DNA from 2 places in the Streptomyces sp. NPDC005728 genome. Region 2 is predicted to be linked to the other one. Evidence: riboswitches for the same ligand, from Rfam matches in the RefSeq annotation. Region 2 holds a riboswitch; the other holds the start of a gene.

Region 1 (3,394 bases), on a different contig from region 2:
GCACGTGGTCTGTTCCATTGCAGTCCTGCCCTTCACGAGAGCAGTAATTCATCGGTCGATGAATACTATACTCCTCGGCGCCTCCGCACCCCGTCTCCGGTACCGGCCGGCCGAACATGCCGCCAAGTGGAGCAATCACCGGCGTGCCGCGACCCGGCACAGCAGGCTGAATGTCTTGTCGGGGTCGTGTGACAGGAGTCGCGTGTGCGAAGGCTGCGTAAGCCGAGCCGTCAGGCATGTGGTCCGCCCGTACGCCATGCCTGCCGGGCTGCTCCGGCAGCTCCGTCGGCTTGCCCAGCTCCGGCAGCCGAGACGGCGTGCGCGCGCAGGAGCTACGGGTGAGGCACCGGCACACCCGTGGGGAGCCGGAGGCCGCCATGGCCGTACGGACGCAGCTGCCCGCGCCCCCGGCGTGGATGCGCTGGCTCCCGGTCCTGTACGTCATCGTGCTTCTGCTGCTCGAACCTCTGACACCCGTGGACTGGCCGGTGAGCTTCGCGCTGATCGCCGTTCCTCTGGTGACCGCCTTCGCCCACGGCCCCCTCGTCGTCGCCGGCGCCACGGTGTTCGCCGTCGGCTTCGAAGGTGTGCTGGCCGGTACCCCGTGCTGTGCGGGCCGATCCGTCGGCTACCTGTGGGACCGCCACTATGTGGCGTCCTACATCTGCACTGCCTTGGTGGGCGCGCTCGGCACGATCCTGGCCGCCCATCGGACGCGCCGTGACCGCATGCTCGCCGACGTGCGCTTCGTGGCCGAGATCGCGCAGCGCGTCCTGCTCAGACCGGTCCCGCACCGGATCGGCAACCTGCGCCTCGAGAGCCTGTACCTGTCCGCCGCTGCGGAAGCACGCATCGGCGGCGACCTCTACGAGGCCGTCCCCACTCCGTACGGGGTCCGGCTGCTCATCGGCGACGTCCGCGGCAAGGGGCTGCTCGCGGTCGAGACCGCCGCCGCCCTGCTCGGCGCGTTCCGCGAGGCGGCCCATGACGAACCGGACCTTCCCACTCTGGCGGACCACGTGGAGACGAGCATGGACCGCAGGGCGATGCAGCTGGGCGGAACGGAGCTGGGCGAGCGGTTCGTCACCGCCGTCTTCGCAGAGATCCCCAGCGACGGGCATGTCGTCCGGGTCGTCAACTGCGGCCATCCGCCCCCGCTCCTCATCCGCCCCGACGAGGTACGCGAGCTGGACCGGGGGAACTCGGGTCCGCCGCTGAACCTCGGCATGCTCGTCGAAGACCTGTATCACGTCGACATCTACGACTTCCGTCCCGGCGAAGAGCTCCTGCTGTACACGGACGGCATCACGGAGACCCGCGACTCCTCCGGCACCTTCTACCCCCTGCTCGAGCGTCTCCGCTCCTGGGGGCCTCTGCCGCCCGAAGAACTGCTGGAACGGCTCCACAGCGACCTGCTGGCATATAGCGCCGACGGCCTGCAGGACGACACCGCGGCACTCACCGTCTGCCTGGTCGCCGACGAACCGGCCGCATCGGCCGGGCCGACGGCCCGGGAGCGCCGGAGCGGCGAGCCGGGGTGACAGCGGGCGCACTGCTCCGGCGTCGGGATACGTGCCGACGCAGTCCGGGAGCCTTCGAGGTGCCGGACGGCGTGGTAGCGTCCCGCCGGAGGCTCGGACGTGCCTGCCCCGGACGAGATGTGCGCCGTACCCGGTCCGCCAAGACGACGCATACACGGAGACATCGTGAGCAGCGGCACGCATCTCATCGACTTCCCCCGCGTCCCTCCCCCGGCGCACCCTCTGGACGTCCGGTGGATCCACGGTTCGCCGTCGGCCAAGCACAACACGGACCCGGACATCCAGGTCCACGCGTACGACGAGCACACGTTCATCCTGCGGCAGAACATGGCGGTCCATTACGAGGCACCGTTCCTGTTCCTGCTGTGCGGCAACGAACGGGCGGTGCTGATCGACACCGGTGCGACCGAGTCCGCCGAGTTCTTCCCCCTGCGGCGAGTGGTCGACGGGCTCCTCGCGGACTGGCTCGACCGGCATCCCCGGGACGGCTACCACCTCCTCGTACTGCACACCCACGGGCACGGTGACCACGTCGCGGGCGACGGCCAGTTCGCCGAGCGCCCCGACACCACGGTGGTGGGCGCCGACCGCGCCACCGCCTGGCGGTACTTCGGGTTCGACACGGATCCGGAAGCCGTCGCCCCTGTCGATCTGGGCGGCCGGGTCCTGGAGTGCCTGGCCACCCCGGGCCACCACGAGGCCGCCGTCAGCTTCTACGACCCGCCGACCGGCCTCCTGCTCACCGGGGACAGCGTCTACCCCGGGCGGCTCTACCTCCAGGACGTCCCGGCCTTCACCCGCAGCATCGAGCGCCTGATCGAGTTCGCCGACCGCCGGCCCGTCACCCATGTGCTCGGTTGCCACATCGAGATGACCACCGAGCCGGGCGTGGACTACCCGGTCCGCACCACCTACCAGCCCGACGAGCCCCCGCTGCAGCTCACCCCGGCCCACCTCCGGCGGATCCGGGACGCGCTCGCCCGGCTCGGCGACGACCGCACCTGGCGCGCCCACTCCGACTTCGTCCTCTGCCCCTCGGACTGAGCGTTCCAGGGCGGACCCGTCCTCGGCCTACGCCGTCGACGCCGCTGCCTGAGCCCTCGTCGGGCCGGTTCCTCTGGCGGCCGTCGCCTCGCCGTCCCGGGGTGGCGCTCCCCCGTCGCGGTGAATCGATTTTTTGGTGCCGGTCAGGGGCGCGCCCGTCCCGCCCCGCCGGGCGGCGACGATCTCCGCCACGATCGACAGGGCGGTCTCCTCCGGTGTACGGGCGCCGAGGTCGAGGCCGATCGGGGAGCGCAGCCGGGCCAGCTCCCGCTCGCTGACGCCTTCTTCGCGCAGACGCCGATTGCGTTCCTCGTGGGTGCGACGCGAGCCCATCGCGCCGACGAAGGACACCGGCATCGCGAGGGCCGCCTTCAGCAGGGGTACGTCGAACTTCGCGTCGTGGGTGAGCACGCACAGGACCGTACGGCCGTCGGTTCCGGTGCGGCGCAGGTAGCGGTGGGGCCAGTCGACGACGACCTCGTCGGCGTCGGGGAAGCGGGCTTGCGTGGCGAAGACGGGGCGGGCGTCGCACACCGTCACGTGGTAGCCGAGGAACTTGCCGGCACGCGCCAGTGCGGACGCGAAGTCGACCGCGCCGAATACGATCATGCGCGGGGGCGGCACGTTCGACTCGACGAGCAGGGTGACGCCTCCGGGGCAGTGCGAGCCGTCCGCGGCGATGTCCACGGTGCCGGTGCGCCCTGCCTCCAGCAGGGCGCGGGCCTCGGCCGCTGCCGTCCGGTCCAGGTCCGGACGGCCGCCGAGTCCGCCGTCGTACGTGCCGTCGGGCCGCACGAGCAGGGCCCGGC
Region 2 (3,394 bases):
TCGTCCACGACGATCGTGGAGCGGATGACGCCCATGTAGGTCTTGCCGTAGTTCTTCTTCTCGCCGAAGGCGCCGTAGGCGTCGAGGACCTTCTTGTCGGGGTCGGCGAGGAGGGTGATCTTCAGGGATTCCTGTTCGCGGAACTTGGCCAGCTTCTCCGGCTTGTCGGGGGAGATGCCGATGACGTCGTAGCCGGCGCCGGCCAGGAGGGACAGGTTGTCCGTGAAGTCGCAGGCCTGCTTGGTGCAGCCGGGGGTCAGGGCCGCGGGGTAGAAGTAGACGATGACCTTGCGGCCCTTGTGGTCCGACAAGGACACCTCGTTGCCGTCGGCGTCGGGGAGGGTGAAGGCGGGGGCCACGTCGCCGGGCTGGAGTCGCTCGCTCATCGGTCCAGCGTAACGGGGGGCGTTGCGGTGCGGTGGAGGCTGGAGCTGACAGACTGTCCGGGACAGCATCAGGAGACTTCGGAGGCCGTACGGTGGCGGACACGTCGGACACCAGAACCCCGGCGCAGATCGAGGCGGACATCAAGCGCCGTCGCGAAGTGCTGGCCGAGACGCTCGACGAGATCGGGGTGCGGGTGCATCCGCAGACGATCGTCGGGGACGCCAAGGCCAAGGTCGTCGCCCATATCGATCACACGGTGGGGCGGGCCTACGTCCAGGTCAACCGGGTGGTGAGTGAGGTGCGGGCGCAGTTCGTGGACGAGGAGGGCTCGCCCAGGCTGGAGCGGGTCGTGCCGGTCGCGCTGGTCGCGGTCGGGGTGGTGGGGTTGTTCGCGCTGGGGTCGCGGCGACGGCGCAAGGGCTGACGGGGGCGGAGTCGAGCGGTGGCCCGGGTCGTACGGGTCGGTCCGAGGCAGGTAGGTTCGAGGCGTGAGCGCCAACAGAAACGAGCACAGCAACCCTCAGCACGACAAGCTGCCCATCCGGATGCTGCACGACCGGGTTCTCGTGCGGCAGGACGCCGGTGAGGGCGAGCGGCGGTCGGGCGGCGGCATCCTGATTCCCGCGACCGCGGCGGTCGGGCGGCGGCTGGCCTGGGCCGAGGTCGTCGCGGTGGGGCAGAACGTACGGACCGTGGAGACGGGTGACCGGGTCCTGTACGACCCGGAGGACCGGGCGGAGGTCGAGGTGCGGGGCGTGGCGTACGTGCTCATGCGGGAGCGGGATCTGCATGCGGTGGCCGCGGACCGGTTCGAGGGGGCGGAGGACTCCACGGGCCTCTACCTCTGATTCCGGAGGACCTCCGATTTCGGAGCACCTCTGATTCCAGAGCGGGAAGGGGCTGGTGACTGTGGTCACCAGCCCCTTTTGTCGTTCTTTTGCTATGTTCGAAGGAGCCCGACGAGACGCGCCGTACCGGGATGCAGGCAAAGACGACGCACCGAAGGAGAGTCGTCCGTTCGTCTCGGAGGTGTGTGTCGTGGCCTGGGTGCTGCTTGTTGTCGCCGGTCTGCTCGAGGTCGGCTGGTCGATCGGGATGAAGTACACCGACGGGTTCACTCGGCTGGTGCCCAGTCTGTTCACCGGTGCGGGGATCGTCGCGAGCATGGTGCTGCTGTCGTATGCCGCCAGGTCGCTGCCCATGGGTACCGCCTACGGCGTGTGGGTCGGCATCGGGGCGGCCGGGGCGGCGGTGCTCGGCATGGTGGTGCTGGGTGAGCCGGTCACCGCCGCCCGGATCTTCTTCGTCTGTCTGCTGCTGGTCGCCGTGGTGGGGCTGAAGGCGACCGGCGGTCACTGACGGCTGCGGGCCTTCCTACGGCTGGCCTGTCGGGGTGCCGGCGGTTCCGGTGCCGCCGGTGGTCGGATCGCCGCCTGTGTCCGTGCCTCCGCCGGTGGGCGCGCCCGGGGTGCCGCCGCCGGTGGTCGGATCGCCGCCCGTGGTCCCGGCGATCGTGCCGCCGGCCGTGGTGGTGCCGCCGCCGTCGGTGGGGGTGCCGCCGTCCGTCGTCGTACCGCCGTTGGTGGGGGTGCCGCCGGTGGGGGTGCCGCCGGTGTCCTGGCCGCCGTCGGTCGTGGCGCCCCCGGTGTCCTGGCCGCCGTCCGTGCTCGTGCCGCCGGTGTCCTGGCCTCCGGTGCCGGGCTGGTCGGTGGGCTCGGTGCTGGGGGTCTGGATCACGTCGGCGCCCTGCTGGAGCTCCAGGTCGAAGTCGGTGACCGACCGGCCCTTCAGCGCGTCGCTCGTGTACTGCGCCCAGATGTCGGTGGGCGGGCCGCCGCCGTTCATACGTGGCTGACCGAGGGCGTTGTACAGCGGCATGTGCTTGGCCGTGACCGGGTCCTGGCCCATGACGGAGACCACGGTGGCGAGGTCGGGGGTGTAGCCCGCGAACCAGGCGGCGGTGTCCTCCTCGGCGGTGCCGGTCTTGCCGGCCGCGGGGCGGCCCGCTGCCTGGGCTGCGGTGGCGGTGCCGTTGTCGACCACGCTCTGCAGGACGGAGGTGGTGGTGTCGGCGGCCTCGCGGCTGACGGCCTGCTTGGTCTCCCGGTCGGGCAGCTTGACCTCTTCCTTGCCGTCCTTGGTGATCTTCTCGACCATCGTGTACGTGCCGTGCTTGCCGTGGTTGGCGAGCGTGGCGTACGCCTCCGCCATGTCGAGGACGCTGGCGGTGGCGGTGCCGAGGGCGATGGACGGGTAGGGCTGGAGGTCCCTGGTGTCGGCGGGGATGCCGAGGTCGACGGCGGTCTCCTTGACCTTGGCGGGGCCGACGTCGACGGCCATCTGCGCGTAGACGGAGTTGACCGAGAGATCGGTGGCCTTGCGGACGGTGATGTCGCCGTACGACTTCTCGTCCTCGTTCGAGGGGGCGTAGGCGCCGCCGCTCCAGCCCTGTACGGGGCGCCTGCTGGTGCCGTCGTACGCCGTGTTCGGGGTGATGGTCTGGCCGCTCTGGGTGGTGGAGCCGTTCTGGACCGCGGAGGTGAACACGAACGGCTTGAACGTGGAGCCGACCTGGAAGTCACCGCGGGTGGCGCCGTTGGTGTACTGCTTCACGTAGTCGATGCCGCCGTAGAGGGCGACGACCTTGCCGGTCTTGGGGTCGACGGAGGCGCCGCCGGCGCGGACGTAGGTGTCGACCTTGCGGTTCTTCTTGTCCAGTTTGGACATCAGCTGGTCGTTCACGGCCTTGACGAAGGCGTTCTGCTTGGTCTTCTGGAAGGTGGTCGTGATGCGGTAACCGCCGCCCTGCAGCTGGTCCTTGGTGAGGATGTCGTTCTCGGTGAGGTAGTCCTTGACGGCCTCGACGAGGTAGCCGCGCTGGCCGGACAGGCCGGTGGAGATGGTCTGCTCCTTGGGCATGGGGAACTTCATGCCGGTGCGCTCGGACTCGCTGAGCCAGCCCTTCTTGACCATGCCGTCCAGGACGTAGTTCCAGCGGGCGACGGCT

The links. A riboswitch is a leader RNA that binds a small molecule or an ion and turns the genes downstream of it on or off. The one in region 2 is predicted to bind guanidine.
Region 1: linked by a shared signal. The riboswitch ahead of ABZ471_RS42260 (MBL fold metallo-hydrolase) and the one ahead of ABZ471_RS19565 (multidrug efflux SMR transporter) in region 2 are both predicted to bind guanidine.

What each region holds. Positions count from the first base shown of each region.
Region 1 covers NZ_JBEXYL010000123.1:15,018-18,411, reverse strand. Annotated here, with positions in the region: gene ABZ471_RS42270 (FAD-dependent oxidoreductase) at 1-18, opposite strand, end outside; gene ABZ471_RS42265 (PP2C family protein-serine/threonine phosphatase) at 339-1,541, shown strand; guanidine-III (ykkC-III) riboswitch at 1,627-1,694, shown strand; gene ABZ471_RS42260 (MBL fold metallo-hydrolase) at 1,707-2,585, shown strand; gene ABZ471_RS42255 (XdhC/CoxI family protein) at 2,613-3,394, opposite strand, start outside.
Region 2 covers NZ_JBEXYL010000026.1:76,259-79,652, reverse strand. Annotated here, with positions in the region: gene bcp (thioredoxin-dependent thiol peroxidase) at 1-386, opposite strand, end outside; gene ABZ471_RS19575 (DUF3618 domain-containing protein) at 479-811, shown strand; gene ABZ471_RS19570 (co-chaperone GroES) at 876-1,235, shown strand; guanidine-III (ykkC-III) riboswitch at 1,316-1,388, shown strand; gene ABZ471_RS19565 (multidrug efflux SMR transporter) at 1,426-1,746, shown strand; gene ABZ471_RS19560 (transglycosylase domain-containing protein) at 1,762-3,394, opposite strand, start outside.